3 regions of the Enterobacter sp. ECC-175 genome follow, and region 1 is predicted to be linked to each of the others. Evidence: predicted binding sites of a transcription regulator. Region 1 holds the regulator's gene; each other region holds the start of a gene.
What was found. Region 1 encodes Fur, which represses iron uptake genes when iron is present. Its sites were predicted from a motif close to ATAATAATGAGAACNACTATCAA; they were not measured.
Positions count from the first base shown of each region.

Region 2: a site for Fur is predicted at 4,727-4,749, ahead of V1599_RS18185 (Nramp family divalent metal transporter). Genes of this name have one in related genera too.
Region 3: a site for Fur is predicted at 4,150-4,172, ahead of sodA (superoxide dismutase [Mn]). Genes of this name have one in related genera too.

Region 1 is NZ_CP143776.1:1,889,013-1,895,188, reverse strand. Features, by position in the region: gene pgm (phosphoglucomutase (alpha-D-glucose-1,6-bisphosphate-dependent)) at 1-652, opposite strand, end outside; gene seqA (replication initiation negative regulator SeqA) at 677-1,225, opposite strand; gene ybfF (esterase) at 1,409-2,182, shown strand; gene ybfE (LexA regulated protein) at 2,311-2,604, shown strand; gene fldA (flavodoxin FldA) at 2,754-3,284, shown strand; gene fur (ferric iron uptake transcriptional regulator) at 3,576-4,022, shown strand; gene chiQ (ChiQ/YbfN family lipoprotein) at 4,168-4,497, opposite strand; gene chiP (chitoporin) at 4,541-5,950, opposite strand.
Region 2 is NZ_CP143776.1:3,827,348-3,833,523, reverse strand. Features, by position in the region: gene V1599_RS18215 (YfeC-like transcriptional regulator) at 1-33, opposite strand, end outside; gene V1599_RS18210 (YfeC-like transcriptional regulator) at 35-397, opposite strand; tRNA gene V1599_RS18205 (tRNA-Ala) at 615-690, shown strand; tRNA gene V1599_RS18200 (tRNA-Ala) at 732-807, shown strand; gene V1599_RS18195 (EAL domain-containing protein) at 1,021-3,210, shown strand; gene V1599_RS18190 (NupC/NupG family nucleoside CNT transporter) at 3,257-4,444, opposite strand; gene V1599_RS18185 (Nramp family divalent metal transporter) at 4,790-6,028, shown strand; gene V1599_RS18180 (DUF2502 domain-containing protein) at 6,063-6,176, opposite strand, start outside.
Region 3 is NZ_CP143776.1:618,720-624,895, reverse strand. Features, by position in the region: gene cpxP (cell-envelope stress modulator CpxP) at 1-438, opposite strand, end outside; gene cpxR (envelope stress response regulator transcription factor CpxR) at 589-1,287, shown strand; gene cpxA (envelope stress sensor histidine kinase CpxA) at 1,284-2,657, shown strand; gene yiiM (6-hydroxyaminopurine reductase) at 2,715-3,389, opposite strand; gene sodA (superoxide dismutase [Mn]) at 3,456-4,076, opposite strand; gene rhaT (L-rhamnose/proton symporter RhaT) at 4,366-5,400, shown strand; gene rhaR (HTH-type transcriptional activator RhaR) at 5,401-6,176, opposite strand, start outside.

The DNA of each region.
Region 1 (6,176 bases):
TATCCGCCAGCCCTTCCACGAACGGCTGCACCAGATCCTGCTCTTTCACATGCCCGGACGCCATGGCCGCGTCCAGGGAAATGCGCTTGACGCCGTCCAGATCGGCTGCAAGCAGCGCGTTCGCGCGGTCTTCTACCACTTTGGTGACGTTGGTGTCCGCAGGGCCGCCGTTAGGCGGGTTGTATTTGATCCCCCCGTCATCCGGCGGGTTGTGGGATGGCGTGATGACGATGCCGTCAGCCAGCGGACCACCTTTTTTGTTGTGCACGAGAATGGCGTTTGATACCGCCGGGGTTGGCGTGAAGCCGTTATTCTCCTGGACAATCACGTCTACGCCGTTCGCGGCCAGCACTTCCAGTACGGAAATGAACGCCGGTTCAGACAGGGCGTGAGTATCTTTCCCAACGTAGCACGGACCGGTGACGCCGTTTTTAGCGCGCTCTTCCGCGATGGCCTGGGCAATGGCCAGAATGTGCGGCTCGTTAAAGCTGTGGCGCGCCGCGCTGCCGCGGTGGCCAGATGTACCAAACTTCACTGCGTGTTCTGCGTTGCCCACGACCGGTTTCAGCACGTAGTACTGTGCGGTCAGCTGAGCGACGTTAATCAAATCGCTTTGTTGTGCAGGTTGGCCTGCACGGCTGTGATTTGCCATTGCCTGGTCCTTCTGATGCAAGGGTTAAATTGTACCGCAAACCTTCTCAATCAATTCCGCAGGGAACTGCATAGACTGCATGATGTGTTCAACCATGCTGCACTTGCGGCCCGTATTGGTATTGGTGATGACCCAGTAAGGTGTGCCCGGGACATGTTTAGGTTTGGTTTGATTGCCGTTTTGCAGCAGCGTCTGCTCGTCGCCGGCGAAGTACACGCGGGTACGGCCGTGGAGCGATTCGGTCGCTTCAGCAAACGCTTTGTTATCCAGTGAGTAGAGTGTAGACAGCACCAGCATAAAGCGGTTAACCGCTTTTTTCTGTTCCGCATATTCGTCAGACAGCAGCAGCTCGCGCACCGCGCGGACTTTATCTTTTACTGGCGTCGCGGCAGGTTTTGCTGACGCATTTACGCCAGGCTGAGGCGCAACCTCTTTTGGCGCGGACGTTGCGGGCTGTGCGGCGGCGGAAATTTTAAGCATGCGCCGTAAAATGTCTGACGCGCTCTCCCCGATATGCCGCGTTTGGCTGGCGATATACTGATAGAGTTCGTCATCAACTTCGATTGTTTTCATCTTAATCCAGTGCGATATCTTATCTGAATACAAGTCGTTGGGATTATAGGAGCAAATCCCAACAGCGGATAGCGTCAAACCAGGTTGGCGGCAAAAGTCGGATTAAACTGGAACCTTGCAGCCGGGCGGCAGAATGGTGAACATGATACCCTAACCTGACATACGTAAAAAAAGAACTTTGCCATGAAATTGAATACCCGAGCGCTATCTGCGCAATCGCCGAACAATAATCCCCCCATTGTCCTGGTTCACGGGCTTTTTGGCAGCCTCGATAACCTGGGCGTGCTGGCGCGCGATCTGGTGGTCGATCATGATATTTTGCAGGTCGACATGCGCAATCACGGCCTTTCCGGTCGCGCGGAGGAGATGACCTACGCGGCGATGGCGCAGGATCTGCTGGACACGCTGGATGCACATAGCCTGGAAAAAGCGACGCTCATCGGGCATTCCATGGGCGGTAAAGCGGTGATGGCGCTGACCGCGCTCGCGCCCGAGCGAATCAGCGGTCTGGTGGTCATCGACGTCGCGCCCGTGGATTACGACGTTCGCCGCCACGACGAGATTTTTGCCGCCATCAATGCGGTGACCGAGGAGGGTGTTTCCACTCGCCAACAGGCCGCCACCGTGATGCGCGAGCATCTTGATGAGGAAGGCGTGGTGCAGTTTCTGCTGAAATCGTTTGTTGACGGCCAGTGGCGCTTTAATGTTCCCGTTCTGTGGGATCAGTATTCTCACATTGTGGGTTGGGAAAGTGTTCCCGCCTGGCCGCACCCTGCCCTCTTTATCCGCGGCGGTAACTCGCCTTATGTCACCGACGCGTACCGCGACGCGCTGCTGGCGCAATTCCCTCAGGCGCGAGCCCACGTGATTGCCGGAGCTGGACACTGGGTTCACGCGGAAAAACCGGACGCCGTCCTGCGCGCCATCCGTCGCTATCTCACTGATACTGCGAATTGATTAAAAAGTCAGCGACTGGAAGGCTGCGGGCTTCCAGTCGTTGGCGTGTCGTTTTCGCTGATGTATGATGGCGCGCTTATCGCCCGGGCTTTAGCAGGGCGGCGTGTTTCCCCCGAAGTCTCAGAATCATGGCCAAAGAACAAACGGACCGTACGACACTAGATCTGTTCGCGAATGAGCGTCGACCGGGACGACCGAAAACGAATCCGCTCTCGCGTGACGAACAGCTGCGTATTAATAAACGCAACCAGCTTAAACGCGATAAAAATCGTGGGCTTAAGCGTGTCGAACTGAAGCTTAACGCTGACGCGGTTGATGCGCTTAACGAGCTGGCTGAAGCACGCAACATTAGCCGCAGCGAGCTGATCGAAGCGATGCTGATCGCCCAGCTTGATACGCTTCGCGCTAAAGTAAAAGTCTGAAAATCCCCCAAATCTCTCTTTTCATGTAGCACAGAGTGCAGTCCTGCGCGATAGCTGTTTCCGCAGGGTTGCGTGTTCTGCTATTATTGCCCTTATCCGTGGACAATTTGCGCCACCATACTATTAAGTTTCAAGAGGTTATTTTACTCATGGCAATCATCGGCATTTTCTTCGGCAGTGACACCGGCAATACCGAAAACATCGCAAAAAACATTCAAAAACAGCTCGGTAAAGACGTTGCCGATGTGCACGACATCGCCAAGAGCAGCAAAGAAGATCTCGAAGGCTATGACATCCTGCTGCTGGGCATCCCGACCTGGTACTATGGTGAAGCGCAGTGCGACTGGGATGATTTCTTCCCTACGCTTGAAGAAGTGGACTTTAACGGCAAGCTGGTCGCCCTGTTCGGCTGCGGCGATCAGGAAGACTACGCGGAGTATTTCTGTGATGCGCTGGGTACTATCCGCGACATCATTGAGCCGCGCGGCGCGGCTATTGTTGGCCACTGGCCAACCGCGGGCTATCACTTTGAAGCCTCCAAAGGCCTGGCTGATGACGACCACTTTGTTGGCCTGGCCATTGACGAAGACCGTCAGCCAGAACTGACCGCCGAACGCGTTGAAAAATGGGTGAAGCAGGTTCGTGAAGAGCTGAACCTGGACGACATCCTCAACGCCTGATATCCCTGCGGCGCGACTCCGGTTGCGCCCGTTGTCCAGGTCAAACCGATTAAATTAATTGCTACAAACTTTTAACTTTTCCGTTCAGACCTGTACAATATCCCCCTGGTAAAACGTGGGCTCCATCGAACAAGTTTGTTGGTGATACCCCATTTTTATAAGCATATTTTGCTTGAGACTTGCAGTTTTCATTTAGGCGTGGCAGTTCTATAATGAGACGCATTATCCCAAGTGCATTCTCTGTCACTTCTTCTTTTGAAGTGAATCGTTTAGCAACAGGACAGATTCCGCATGACTGACAACAATACCGCATTAAAGAAGGCTGGCCTGAAAGTAACGCTTCCTCGGTTAAAAATCCTTGAAGTGCTTCAGGGGCCAGACAATCACCATGTCAGTGCGGAAGACCTTTACAAGCGTCTTATCGATATGGGTGAAGAAATTGGCCTGGCAACCGTCTATCGTGTGCTGAACCAGTTTGATGACGCGGGCATTGTTACCCGTCATAATTTCGAAGGCGGTAAATCTGTTTTCGAACTGACTCAGCAGCACCACCACGATCACCTGATCTGCCTCGACTGCGGCAAGGTTATTGAATTTAGCGATGATTCCATCGAATCACGCCAGCGTGAAATCGCTGCGCGTCATGGTATCCGCCTCACCAACCACAGCCTGTACCTGTATGGTCACTGCGCTGAAGGCGATTGCCGCGAGAACGACCGCGCACACGACGCCAAATAATCCGTATTCATACTCTGAGCCAGCCGCGAGGTTGGCTTTTTTTTTGCCTAAAAAAGCCCGGTGGCGCTGCGCTTACCGGGCCTGAGGGGCTGTGACACCTTTGCAGGCCGGTAAGCGCAGCGCCACCGGGCGTGAATACAGCGCATTAGTTATTGTTGCTGCGAATTTCCTGCCAGATTTTATCGCAGCGCTTCGCCACTTCCTGATCGTTTCCGGTTTTACGCGCCTGGATGCAGGCCTGGTAATCCATCACGCGAACGCTCTCCTGCGTGGCAAACTGCTCGTGCGCCTTCTCTTTTTTCAGCACGTTCAGCACGCTTTGACAGGCCTCGATTTTTTCTGGCGAGCCTTGCGCGGTATTGATACAGGCGCTGTACGCCTCTTTTAGACGCGAATCCTCTTTCGGCCCCGGTGAGGTTGCGCAGGCCGCAAGCCCGGCGGTCATCACCGCGACAAGTACGATTTTCTTAAACATAGCCGTCTCCATTCCGGCGGGCCTTAGCCCGCCAGAGCGTTTATCAGAAGATAGTGAATGGGGCGATAACCATGAACTTCACGTCGCGCTCATCCTGGAAGATGTTGCCGTAACCACCGCCCCAGCTTGGGATATCGGAGTGGTTGTCGTACTGAGTGAAGTGCAGTTTGAACATGGTGCCCTTCGCACGGCCGTCCTGTACGGTGTACATCGCATCAAGGCTGTACGCAGACTCTTTGATTTTGTTGGACGCGTAGTCTTCACGCTGGCCTGCGGCGTTGATAAACCAGTCGGCCGGTTTTGCATCCCAGGCGTAAACATAGGACGCACCGACGGCCCAGCCCGACAGATCCCAGTTTTTGAGGTCATACATCGCCCCGAAGAACACCGCCTTTTCACCGTTGGCGTTAAAGTCTGAGCGGTTATCCCACCAGATGTCGAGACGACCGTTTGAGGAGGCGTAGGTTGGCGTCATGCGCTGCAGGAAGTAGCCCTGCTGCCCTTCCGCCTTCACCCACGTCCCTTCCAGGCGCAAATCCACTACCTCGGCCACCTTATAGCCAAAGGTCAGCGCCTGCAGCCAGGCCGTGCCGTCGTAGATATCATTAATGGTGTTGTTGTCGGCCTTATCGCGCGCCCCGTAGAACTGATAGCTGGTTGAAAGCGGAGAGCCCGCGACGTCAAACTTGTAGCTGGCTTTGGCAAAGTATTGATCGACAAAGCCTTCTGCCTGACCAAATGCTGCTTCAAGCACCAGATCATTCTTGAAATCGTATTTGGCACCGAGCGAGTGCAGGTAATCAACCTTAGTCTTGCGGTCGTTCTGGTAGAACTTGTCCATCTCAATGTGCCACGGCGCTTTGTACTCATTGGTCCACATGTAGGAGAAGCTCAACGCACCCGCATCACCGTAGTCAAAGTTCGCCCCGGCTTCCGCCCCCTGGTAAGTACCAGGCATAAAGCTCCAGTGCGGGGCTAACAGCGTTTGGCCGGTTGGCTGAATGTAGCCCGCGCGAGCCCACGCCGGGCCGTATTTAAATTTTGCCGCCGCTTTATACAGGCTGATACCGCTTTTATCGCCCGAATAGTCTTCATCGTAGGCTTTATTGCTGGAGGAGAAGGCAATTTCGTTCGGGTGGCCGCTGTCGCCGTTTTCCGCCATTTCAATCGCGGTAAATGCGGCAATATCCAGGCCGAACATGTCCGCCGCATAGCCTGACTGGAAATCAAGGTTGGCGTTCCATGTTGAGTGAGAGAGGTTTGTTTTGTACTTATCTTCAGCGACGTCTTTACGGTCACGTTCACGCTGCCAGTAATAGATCCCCCCGGTAAGGGTAGAATCATCGATAAAACCTGCTGCCTTAGCTTCTGGAGTCACCGCTAACCCCGACAATGCTGTCACACCGGCAATAGCCAGCGCCAGCGCACTACGTTTGCCACTGAACGTACGCATAGATTATTCCTCTTTGACGAATTAAAGCGCCTAAAACGGCGAAAATATAAAAGACCTAATGGTCAGGGGTAGTTAGAAATACCCTCGAATTAACTACCGTCTTTAGGTTATTTTTCGCGACGCGAATTATCAATGCTTTTTAGAAGGCAAAACTCAGGATTATGACGAAGTGCACATATTTAGTAGCTATTTGTAACAACTCAGATGAAGCGAGGATTTACAAGGC
Region 2 (6,176 bases), 1.9 Mb from region 1:
TTCTGTGGTCATTTTGCTGCGTAATCTGTTCATATCAGTTCTGGTCGCGTATGTCTAAGCGTTGTAACAATCCGGTTATCCCTTCCCGCAGCAGCAGAGATGTCATTTGCTTTTGCTCATCCGGCGTCATTTCATTGGCCAGCGTCAGAAGCAAAGTATGAAGCGTGCCGTCTTGATAAGCACCTTCAGGCATATCTGGAGATTCTGTCGCCCTGCGTGCGCTGCAGATAAATTCTCTTACCTTTGCATTCACATGCACCAGGCGCGCTTTACCCCCCTGAACGCCTGGCTTGGGCGACGTGATCCAACCCTCTTTTCGGACCCATTTATTGATGGTTTGGCGGCTATAGCCAGTGAGCAGGGCTAACTCTTCTGGTGTCATTCGTTCCTTGATCATGCCATTTCCTGAGTCTTCGTGTGGTTAATTAGTGGTTCATTTTATAGCACCGTTTTACATGAAAACGTGACAGGCTTAACTCCTGACTGCGAGCACCCTCGCAAAGTGATTCATTTGCATGAATTTTCGGCGGTTGAGCGGCTGGCGTTGATTTTGCCGTTGACACTCAGCGGCGGAATTCATATTATGCCGCCCGTCAACATGACAGCTTTACGACGGGGCTATAGCTCAGCTGGGAGAGCGCCTGCATGGCATGCAGGAGGTCAGCGGTTCGATCCCGCTTAGCTCCACCAAACTCTGAACCCAACAGAGTGCGGTGTGTAAAGTAACATGTGGGGCTATAGCTCAGCTGGGAGAGCGCCTGCATGGCATGCAGGAGGTCAGCGGTTCGATCCCGCTTAGCTCCACCAAAATTTAAACCCTCGTCGAAAGACGGGGGTTTTTTTATGTCGCTGTTACATCCTTCAACACTTTTTGTTATTGAACCGTTTTTTTTCTATACTCTTCATAAACTCAAATCAATAAAACGATCTCTTTCTGGACTTCAACTTGCTTCGCGCAAATAATGAACTTATTATCCGTGACTTCAATGATTTAAATGAGTTAATAGATTATTAATCTTAATGAAAAGAAAATATGGTAATAATGTAAAAGTATTTATAATTGCCCTGCTGTTATGCATGTTTGCGGTTCCTTTTTCACGTTATATTTCACCGCGCGCAATCGTAAATGGTAATGAGGTCTATCTTGCATGGTTGCCCTTGAGCGTGATGCTGGCCATGATGTTATTGTTTGGCCGCCGGGCAATTATTCCTGTTTTGCTAAGTTTCATTATTACTAATGTTTATTATTTCCAGTTAACTCTTTTACAGCATGTCGTCATGCTCATGTGCCAGACTTTCGCGGTCTTCGCGATGTGTGGCGTTGCCCGCGTGCTGATTGGCAGGCGCTGGCGGCACAGCGTGCCTAATAATTACATTGGCATCCGTATTTTCTGGCTGGGTTTCATGGTGCCGTTCGGCATCAAGCTTTCAATGTATCTTGCCGGCTATTTATTCGATTTCCCTGTTTCGCTTTCGACATTCTTTGGTGAAGGTACGGCTATATATAATGTAGTAGATATTCAAAGTCTAATCTGTGCTGCACTGATTTTCACGATGATATTCTATTACCCACTAAGAATGATTGTGAATCCCCGCTATGCCAGAACCTTTTGGCTGCGGAGCCTGAAGCCTTTCATTTTCAACAAGAAACCCTTTTTTATATTAGGATGGCTCATGCTTCTGGTCATCCTGGTGGCGATTTTATGCGTTCCCTTCAGGTCAACGATTATTGCCGGTTATTTAATGCCGCTCATCTTCATCCTGTTCACGCTTGGGATCAGTCGTATGAGCTATGCGCTCATCTCCCTTCTGTGGGCAGCATCGGCGTTTTTACTGTTAACCTATAACAACAATTTCCTCAGCGGCGTGGAGTCGGGTTATACCCTCGCATTCATCCTGTCAGTGCTTATCTCCTTCGCTATCTGTCTGCTTTATATGTCGAAGATCTATCGCCGCAGTGAGTGGATGAAGCAAGGATGGCAGGAAAGGGCGCTTACCGACCCGCTGACGGGGCTTCCCAACATTCGCGCGCTGGAGGATTTCCTGCTGGAGCATCCCACGGCCAAAGTGTGCTGTTTGCGCATGGATAACCTGGAGTTTCTGAGCCGCCATTACGGCATTCTCATGCGCGTTCACTGCAAGCGAATGATCACCACCTCGCTGCAGCCTTTCCTGCAAAAAGATGAAAAGCTTTTTCAGCTTCCCGGTAGCGAGCTCGTCGTGGTGCTGTTGGGCCCTGAGACCGCAGAGCGGTTACAGCATATGGTTGACTATTTAAACAGTCGTAAGATCGTATGGAACAAAGCGCCGCTGGATATTGAGTTTGGCGCAGCGTGGGGAGAGGTTGAAAACGGTGAAAACCTTCACCACACGCTGGGACAGCTGAGCTGGCTGTCTGAACAAGCCTGTACTACCCATAACGCGCTGGGGTTAACAAACAGTCTCGAGACGGTGTCAGGCCAAACCACCGATCGGGTTCTGATGCTGAGCCGCGTAAAGCGGTCGCTGGATGAGGGGGGATTACGGCTTTACGCGCAGCCTATCCGTAACGCGGAAGGGAAGGGCTATTATGAAATTTTGGCCCGCCTTGAAAGCGATGGAGAAATTATCACGCCCGACCGCTTTATTCCTCTGATCGCCCAGTTTAACCTCAGCCATCGGTTCGATTTAAGCGTGGTCGAAAAGCTGCTGGAATGGCTTCGCGATCATCCGCAGCCCCATGCTGACACCCGTTTTTCCGTCAACCTGATGCCGTTTACGCTGATGCTGAAAGACACGGCAACCGAAATTATTCAGCTCTTTGAGCGATATGGCGTAGCACCGGGCACAGTGGTCATTGAGATCACCGAAGAGCAGGCATTTTCTAACTCTGGAACGAGCATCAACAACATTCAGCAGCTCCGGGACTACGGATTCCGCATCGCCATTGATGATTTTGGCACCGGTTATGCCAACTATGAGCGGCTTAAGCGCCTGCATGCTGACATCATCAAGATTGACGGCTGTTTCGTGAAGGATATTTGCACCGACAGCATGGATGCAATGATTGTGCAGTCCATTTGTAATCTGGCAAAAACAAAGTCGCTGTGCGTGGTTGCGGAGTACGTGGAAACGGAGGAGCAGCGCGAGATGCTGCTGCGTTTTGGCGTGGACTATCTTCAGGGCTATCTGATAGGTAAACCCTCACCGCTTGCTGAACTGCATGCATAAAAAAACCGGGAGCCACTGCTCCCGGTTTTCAATTATGCGATCCGAATTACAGAACCAGCGCTGCGATAGAAGCAGACAGCACGCTAACCAGCGTTGAACCGTAAACCAGCTTCAGGCCGAAGCGAGAAACAACGTTACCCTGTTCTTCGTTCAGCCCTTTGATCGCACCGGCAATAATGCCGATGGAGGAGAAGTTCGCGAAGGAGACCAGGAACACGGACAGGATGCCTTCCGCGCGCGGGGAGAGCGTGCTGGCAATCTTCTGCAGATCCATCATCGCAACAAATTCGTTAGAGACCAGTTTGGTCGCCATGATACTGCCCACCTGCAGCGCTTCGCTGGCCGGGACACCCATCACCCATGCAACTGGGTAGAAGATGTAGCCCAGGATACCCTGGAAGGAGATACCCAGCACCGCGGCGAACAGGGCGTTCAGAGCGGAAATCAGTGCGATAAACCCGATCAGCATGGCGGCAACGATAATCGCCACCTTAAAGCCTGCCAGAATATATTCACCCAGCATTTCGAAGAAGCTTTGACCTTCATGCAGATTCGCCATCTGCAGGTTCTCTTCGCCTTCATCTACGCGGTACGGGTTGATAATAGACAGAACGATAAAGGTGCTGAACATGTTCAGTACCAGCGCGGCAACCACGTATTTTGGGTCCAGCATGGTCATGTACGCGCCCACGATAGACATCGATACGGTAGACATTGCCGTGGCCGCCATGGTGTACATGCGGTTGCGGGACATTTTGCCGAGGATATCTTTATACGCGATGAAGTTTTCAGACTGGCCCAGAATCAGGGAGCTGACGGCGTTAAAAGATTCCAGCTTGCCCATGCCGTTTACTTTGGAAAGTACGGTACCAATGGCGCGAATAACAATCGGCAAAATACGGATGTGCTGGAGAATACCGATCAGCGCAGAGATAAAGACGATAGGGCACAGAACCTTCAGGAAGAAGAACGCCAGACCCTGATCGTTCATATTACCGAAGACGAAATTGGTTCCTTCGTTGGCAAATCCGAGCAGTTTTTCGAACATTTCGGAGAAGCCTTTAACGAAGCCGAGGCCCACGTTGGAGTTCAGGAAGAACCACGCGAGTAAAACTTCGATAACCAGAAGCTGAATAACATAGCGAATGCGGATTTTTTTCCGGTCATGACTGACCAGCAGCGCAAGCGCAGTAACGACAACAAGTGCCAGGACAAAGTGAAGGACGCGGTCCATATTTGCTCCAAATATGAGGCAGGTTTAATTTCCGTGCACATTCTATGTAACAAGCGCAAAGAAAACGAGATCAAGACCACACTATAGTTACGTCCTGTGACGAGTCTCAAAAATAGTGATCAACAATACATTTTTGTTATGTTAGGTAAATGAGTGAAAAGTTAAGTTTGTGTGCTACCCTTCACAAATAACTGCGCATTTTCACATTCTGTGATGTTGCTCCACCTGCCCTTCTATTGTTCCTGGCTATCAGAGAAATCATTTTTAACCGCTTAAATGAACTTGATAATCATTCTCATTTTGATAGCATGAAACATAGCAAAGGCTATATTTCCAGAGGCAGACATGACAAACAGTCGCGTAGAGGGTAGCAGCGGCAGAGCCGCCCGGAAGCTGCGGTTCGCATTAATGGGTCCCGCTTTCATTGCCGCGATTGGCTATATCGATCCGGGTAATTTTGCGACCAACATTCAGGCCGGGGCCAGCTTCGGCTATCAGCTGCTGTGGGTGGTGGTCTGGGCTAACCTGATGGCAATGCTGATCCAAATGCTGTCTGCCAAGCTCGGTATCGCGACCGGTAAAAACCTGGCGGAGCAGATCCGCGATCATTATCCGCGTCCGGCGGTGTGGCTGTACTGGGTGCAGGCCGAAATTATTGCCATGGCGACCGACCTGGCGGAATTTATCGGTGCGGCAATCGGCTTCAAGCTGATCCTCGGCGTCTCCTTGCTGCAGGGGGCGGTCCTTACCGGGATTGCCACGTTCCTGATCCTGATGCTTCAGCGCCGCGGGCAAAAACCGCTGGAAAAAGTCATCGGCGGGCTGCTGCTGTTTGTCGCTGCTGCCTATATTGTTGAGCTGGTTTTCTCCCAGCCGAATATGGTTCAACTGGGTAAAGGGATGGTCATTCCGAGCCTGCCAACGTCCGAAGCGGTGTTTCTCGCCGCGGGCGTGCTGGGAGCAACCATCATGCCGCACGTTATCTACCTGCACTCTTCCTTAACGCAGGATCTTCACGGCGGGACGCGAAAAGAGCGCTATTCAGCAACGAAATGGGATGTGGCGATCGCCATGACCATCGCCGGCTTTGTTAACCTGGCGATGATGGCCACCGCGGCGGCCGCTTTCCACTTTAATGGGCATACCGGGGTTGCCGATCTCGATCAGGCCTATCTGACTCTGGAACCGTTGCTGAGCCATGCCGCCGCGACGATTTTTGGCCTGAGCCTGGTGGCTGCTGGCCTCTCTGCGACGGTTGTCGGGACGCTGGCAGGGCAGGTGGTGATGCAGGGGTTTGTGCGCTTCCACATTCCGCTGTGGGTGCGCCGGGCCGTGACGATGCTGCCGTCCTTCATCGTGATTTTGATGGGGCTCGATCCCACGCGCATTCTGGTGATGAGCCAGGTGCTGCTGAGTTTTGGTATTGCGCTTGCGCTGGTGCCGCTGCTGATTTTCACCAGCGACAAATCGCTGATGGGCGAGCTGGTCAATTCCACGCTGGTGAAGCGTACCGGATGGGTCATCGTCCTTATCGTGGTGGCGCTGAATCTGTGGCTCCTGGTCGGTACCGCGCTGGGGCTGTAATTGAAAAAAGGAGCCGGAAGGCTCCTTTTCGCTATTAGTGGTGATGGCCGTGGCCATGACCTTTTCCGCGTCCCCAGCCGCCGCGGCGGTCGTCGCGGTCGTTCCAGCCTTCGCGATAGCCGCGCTCGTACGCTTTGCGGTTATCCCA
Region 3 (6,176 bases), 1.3 Mb from region 1:
AACCTCACGCAGCTGGTCCATTCGCTGCTGATGTTTTTCATTTAAAACCGCCTGCTGCTCGGGCGTTAGCAGCTGAAACATTTGGTTGCGCACTCTGGCCATTTCGACCTGACGTGCCACTTGTTCCTGCGCCATTTTTTCTGCCTGAGCGCGTACGGCGCTTTCATCAAAATTTTCTGCGGTGACAAGGCGATGCATTGTCTCCATTTCGCTAACATTAACAGGGGGCTTATCGTGTCTTGCCCTCTGCATCAGATCTCGCATCTGTTGACGCTGTTGTTCGGTTAAACTTATGCCGTCAAACATATGGATTTGGCTGCTGCTCTGCGAGGCACCCTCCGCTGAGGGACCGTTATCGCCGACTATCGTTACAGCAGCCTGGCTAAACGCACTGAATGCCAGCGTTGAGGCCATGACGGCAGCGGTAACTTTGCGCATCACTTGCTCCCAAAATCTTTCGTGTCGCGATTCAACGAGAGACAGTCTACGATTCAGGCTGCAAACATGCGTCAGGGGGTGTAAAACAACGTAAAGTCATGGATTAGATAGCCTTGATGTCGTAATTTCTGCCTCGGAGGTATTTAAACAATGAATAAAATCCTGTTAGTTGATGATGACCGAGAGCTCACATCCCTTTTAAAGGAGTTGCTCGACATGGAAGGTTTCAACGTTCTGGTCGCCCATGATGGCGAACAGGCGCTGAGTCTCCTTGACGACAGCATCGATCTGCTCTTGCTCGACGTCATGATGCCGAAGAAGAACGGCATTGATACGCTGAAAGAGCTTCGCCAGACACACCAGACCCCCGTTATCATGCTGACCGCGCGCGGCAGCGAGCTTGATCGCGTACTTGGCCTCGAGCTGGGCGCGGATGACTATTTACCGAAACCGTTCAACGACCGTGAGCTGGTTGCCCGTATTCGCGCAATCCTGCGTCGTTCTCACTGGAGCGAACAGCAGCAGAGCACGGACAACAGCTCACCGACGCTGGAAGTGGACTCCCTGAGCCTGAACCCGGGCCGCCAGGAAGCGAGCTTTGATGGCGAAACGCTGGAACTGACGGGCACCGAGTTTACCCTGCTGTATCTGCTGGCGCAGCACCTTGGCCAGGTGGTATCGCGTGAACATTTAAGCCAGGAAGTGCTGGGCAAACGCCTGACGCCGTTTGACCGCGCCATCGACATGCATATCTCTAACCTTCGCCGCAAGCTGCCGGAGCGCAAAGACGGTCATCCGTGGTTTAAAACGCTGCGCGGTCGCGGCTATCTGATGGTTTCCGCTTCATGATAGGAAGCTTAACCGCCCGCATCTTCGCCATTTTCTGGCTGACGCTGGCACTGGTTTTGATGCTCGTTTTAATGCTGCCAAAACTCGACTCACGCCAGATGACGGAGCTGCTCGACAGCGAGCAACGCCAGGGCGTGATGATCGAGCAGCACGTGGAAGCCGAGCTGGCAAACGACCCGCCAAACGATTTGATGTGGTGGCGCAGGCTGTTTCGCGCTATCGACAAGTGGGCACCGCCCGGACAACGCCTGCTGCTGGTGACCAGCGAAGGCCGCGTCATCGGCGCCGATCGCAATGAAATGCAGATTATCCGCAACTTTATCGGCCAGGCGGATAACGCCGATCACCCGCAGAAGAAGAAATACGGTCGGGTAGAAATGGTTGGCCCCTTCTCGGTCCGGGACGGGGAAGATAACTACCAGCTCTACCTGATTCGCCCTGCCAGCAATTCCCAGTCGGACTTTATCAATCTCCTGTTTGACCGCCCGCTTCTGCTGCTGATCGTCACGATGCTGGTCAGTTCGCCGCTGCTGCTATGGCTGGCGTGGAGCCTGGCGAAACCGGCGCGCAAGCTGAAAAATGCCGCAGACGAAGTGGCCCAGGGGAACCTGAGGCAGCATCCCGAGCTGGAAGCTGGACCGCAGGAGTTTCTCGCCGCAGGCACCAGTTTTAACCAGATGGTAAGCGCCCTAGACCGCATGATGACGGCGCAGCAGCGACTGCTGTCGGATATCTCCCACGAGCTGCGCACCCCGCTGACGCGGCTCCAGCTCGGCACCGCCCTGCTGCGTCGCCGCAGCGGCGAGAGCAAAGAGCTGGAGCGCATTGAAACGGAAGCCCATCGCCTGGACAGCATGATCAACGACCTGCTGGTCATGTCGCGCAATCAGCAGAAAAACGCGCTGGTGAGCGAAACGGTGAAAGCGAATCATCTGTGGCACGAGGTGCTGGACAACGCCGCGTTCGAAGCCGAGCAGATGGGCAAATCGTTCACCGTCAACTTCCCGCCGGGGCCATGGCCGCTGTACGGTAACCCTAACGCGCTGGAAAGCGCGCTGGAAAACATCGTGCGTAACGCCCTGCGCTACTCGCACACGAAGATTGAGGTGGCGTTCTCGGTGGATAAAGACGGGATCACCATCATCGTGGACGACGACGGTCCTGGCGTGAGTCCGGAAGATCGCGAGCAGATTTTCCGCCCGTTCTACCGTACCGACGAGGCGCGTGACCGCGAATCCGGCGGCACGGGGCTGGGGCTGGCGATTGTCGAAACCGCTATGCAGCAGCACCGCGGCTGGGTGAAAGCCGATGACAGTCCGCTGGGCGGCCTGCGGTTAACGCTGTGGCTGCCGCTGTATAAGCGTTCGTAGTTTTCCCCCTCACCCTAACCCTCTCCCTATAGGGGAGAGGGTTAGGGTGAGGGGCAGTTATCTCCCCCACAATCTCCGCGAATTATCCTCGATCTTGCCGCTAATCCGCCGCTTCTGCATCGTTCTGGTCCAGCTTGTCGAAAGCCCCGCCGCCGACAGCAGGCGATGGTACTGTTCATCGTCGAACGGCATATGCCAGGCAATCGCGCAGGCATCGTACACCGACACGTCGCTCAGGCGTGACGCCAGCTCAAGAGGCGCGTCCGCCGAAACCGGCCCCGCCTGCACCACGCGATAAAGCCAGCCGGTTTTGCCCGCGCTTTGCAGCTGGGCGGACATATCCGGAATGCCAAAATGGTAGTTGAGCTTAAAGCACGGCGAGCGCGGCTGCGTCACCTGAATCAGGGCGTCGCCCCAGCGGAAGATATCGCCGATAAAGACGTTCTTTTCGGTCAGCCCGTCGGTAGAGAGGTTCTCACCAAACGCGGGCGCGACAAACAGGTCCGCCTGCTCGGGAAACTCGCCTATCCAGTGCTGATAGTGCTCGCGTGGATAATGGCACAGCGCGCGATCGGGCCCGCCGTGGATTTTCTTCTCGGCCTGCTCGTCGCCCGCCAGCCCGAGATCGGTCAACGTCAGCTCGCCGTCGACCTGAATTTTAGCAATGGCGCTCGGGCGGCTGCCGTCGTAGTCCCTGACCTTGCCTGTAAACACGTTGACCGGGTAGTGCATATCTACTCCTTCAGATACAAAAAAAGCGAGTCATCAGACTCGCTTCTCACAGGCGTCAATGCAACCTTATTTTTTAGCGGCGAAACGCGCTGCGGCTTCGTCCCAGTTCACCACGTCCCAGAAGGCTTTGATGTAGTCCGGGCGGCGGTTCTGGAACTTCAGGTAGTAAGCGTGTTCCCACACGTCCAGGCCCAGGATAGGGAAACCGGAAGCGCCAGAGATAGCTTCACCCATCAGCGGGGAGTCCTGGTTAGCGGTTGAAACGACCGCCAGCTTGTCACCTTTCAGTACCAGCCACGCCCAGCCGGAGCCGAAACGGGTCGCAGCGGCTTTTTCGAATTCCGCTTTGAAGTTGTCAACGGAACCGAAGTCGCGCTCGATAGCCGCTTTCAGGTCGCCCTGCAGGGTAGTACCGGTTTTCAGCCCTTTCCAGAACAGGCTGTGGTTAGCGTGGCCGCCCGCGTTGTTACGCAGAACGGTTTTTTTGTCCGCTGGCAGCTGGTCCAGCTTGGTGATCAGCTCTTCAACCGGCAGATTAGCGAACTCTGGCAGGCTTTCCAGCGCGGCGTTCGCGTTGTTCACGTAGGTCTGGTGGTGTTTAGTGTGATGGATTTCCATCGTCTGCTTGTCGAAATGCGGTTCCAGTGCGTCGTAGGCATACGGCAGGGATGGCAGTGTATAACTCATAATCCTCTCCATTATTGTCGGGCGGCACAGCTGTTAATGCCGCGTAAGCAGTTGGTTCATTATAGTTAATTAAATGATATTGAAAATGATTATCAATGCCGTAGTTTTTATAAGGTTATTGAATTTTTGATCAATAGCGAAATTGTGAGTCTGCTCACGCGGTTAACGGGCTGATTGCCACCCGTGCCCCGGAGGCGGCAACCGCTTAAAGGTCATTAAATCGCCTAATTTTTACACTCATCGTGAGAGTGGGACACCACCAGCCGATAAAAACGATGAGGATGTGAACATGAGTCATGCGATTACGATGGGGATTTTCTGGCACTTGATAGGCGCGGCCAGCGCAGCCTGTTTTTATGCTCCGTTCAAAAAGGTCAGACACTGGTCATGGGAAACGATGTGGTCCGTTGGCGGCACGGTGTCGTGGCTGATTCTGCCCTGGACCATCAGCGCCATGCTGCTCCCGGACTTCTGGGGTTATTTCTCCTCCTTTAGCGCCTCTACCCTGCTGCCGGTGTTTCTGTTCGGAGCGATGTGGGGCATTGGCAACATCAACTACGGCCTGACCATGCGCTATCTGGGCATGTCGATGGGCATCGGCATCGCGATTGGCATCACCCTGATTGTCGGCACCCTGATGACGCCAATCATCAACGGCAATTTCGACGTGCTGATTAACACCCGGGGCGGACGAATGACGCTGCTGGGCGTGCTGGTGGCGGTCATCGGCGTGGGCATCGTGACGCGCGCGGGCCAGCTGAAAGAGCGCAAAATGGGCATCAAGGCGGAGGAATTTAACCTGAAGAAAGGGTTGGTGCTGGCGGTGATGTGCGGCATCTTCTCCGCCGGGATGTCGTTCGCCATGAACGCCGCCAAGCCCATGCATGACGCCGCCGCGGCGCTGGGCGTTGACCCGCTGTACGTGGCGCTGCCAAGCTACGTGGTGATCATGGGCGGCGGCGCGCTGGTTAACCTCGGCTTCTGCTTTATTCGTCTGGCAAAAGTGAAGGATCTGTCGATAAAAGCGGACTTCTCGCTGGCAAAATCGCTCATCATCACCAACGTGCTGCTTTCCGCGCTCGGCGGCCTGATGTGGTACCTGCAGTTCTTCTTCTACGCCTGGGGACACGCCAGCATACCGCCGCAGTACGACTACATGAGCTGGATGCTGCACATGAGCTTCTACGTGCTGTGCGGCGGGCTGGTGGGCCTGGTGCTGAAAGAGTGGAACAACGCGGGCCGACGTCCGGTTGGCGTGCTGAGCCTGGGCTGCGTAGTGATCATTATCGCGGCCAACATTGTCGGCCTCGGCATGGCAAACTGACTACGCGGCTTTACGACTGCGATGGCGCCACTGAACCGGCGTCATCCCAACCTCGCGGTTAAAGACCACGGAGAAGTAATTGCTGTCCTCAAACCCGCAGCGCATCGCCACTTCGCTCACCATCTGCTCCGTATGCTGCAGCAGATACTGCGCGTGACAAATCCGCAGCTGGCGCAGGTAGTGGTTGACCGTCATTCCCGTCTGGGCGCGAAACTGCTGGCGCAGCGCGCGCTCGCTGCACTGCGCCTGCTCGCAGAATTTCTCCAGCGCAAAGCTGCGGTTCAGGCTGCCGGCAAGCGTGGTAATGAGCTTGTCCAGCAGGGTTTCCTGCGCCGTGGCAGAAGGGCTATCGGTGGCAAAACGGTGGCGCTTAAGGGTCATCACCAGCTGGGCAAAAAGCAGTTCCGCCATCGAAAAAGCTACCGGGTCGGTTTTCTGGCTCTCCTGCTCAAGCAGGGAAATCACCTGCCTAACCTGGGCCATGCCGCTGCTGCTCAGACGCCAGTGCGGCGTGCCTTTCGCATCGCTAAAACCGGGAATGTTCGCGGCCCAGTCGACGTTGAGCCGCAGGCGGTCAGGGCAGTAAATCACGTTCTGTAAAACGAGATCGTTAACCGAGGCGTAAGAGTGTTTGTCTTCCGCGCGGATGTAAAACAGATCGCCACGCGTAATGCGGTAGGGCCTGTCGTTGAGCACGTGCAGGCCGTTACCCCGCCACACCAGCACCAGCTCGCAAAACTCATGGGTGTGCTCGGCAAAGACGTTTTGCGGATAGC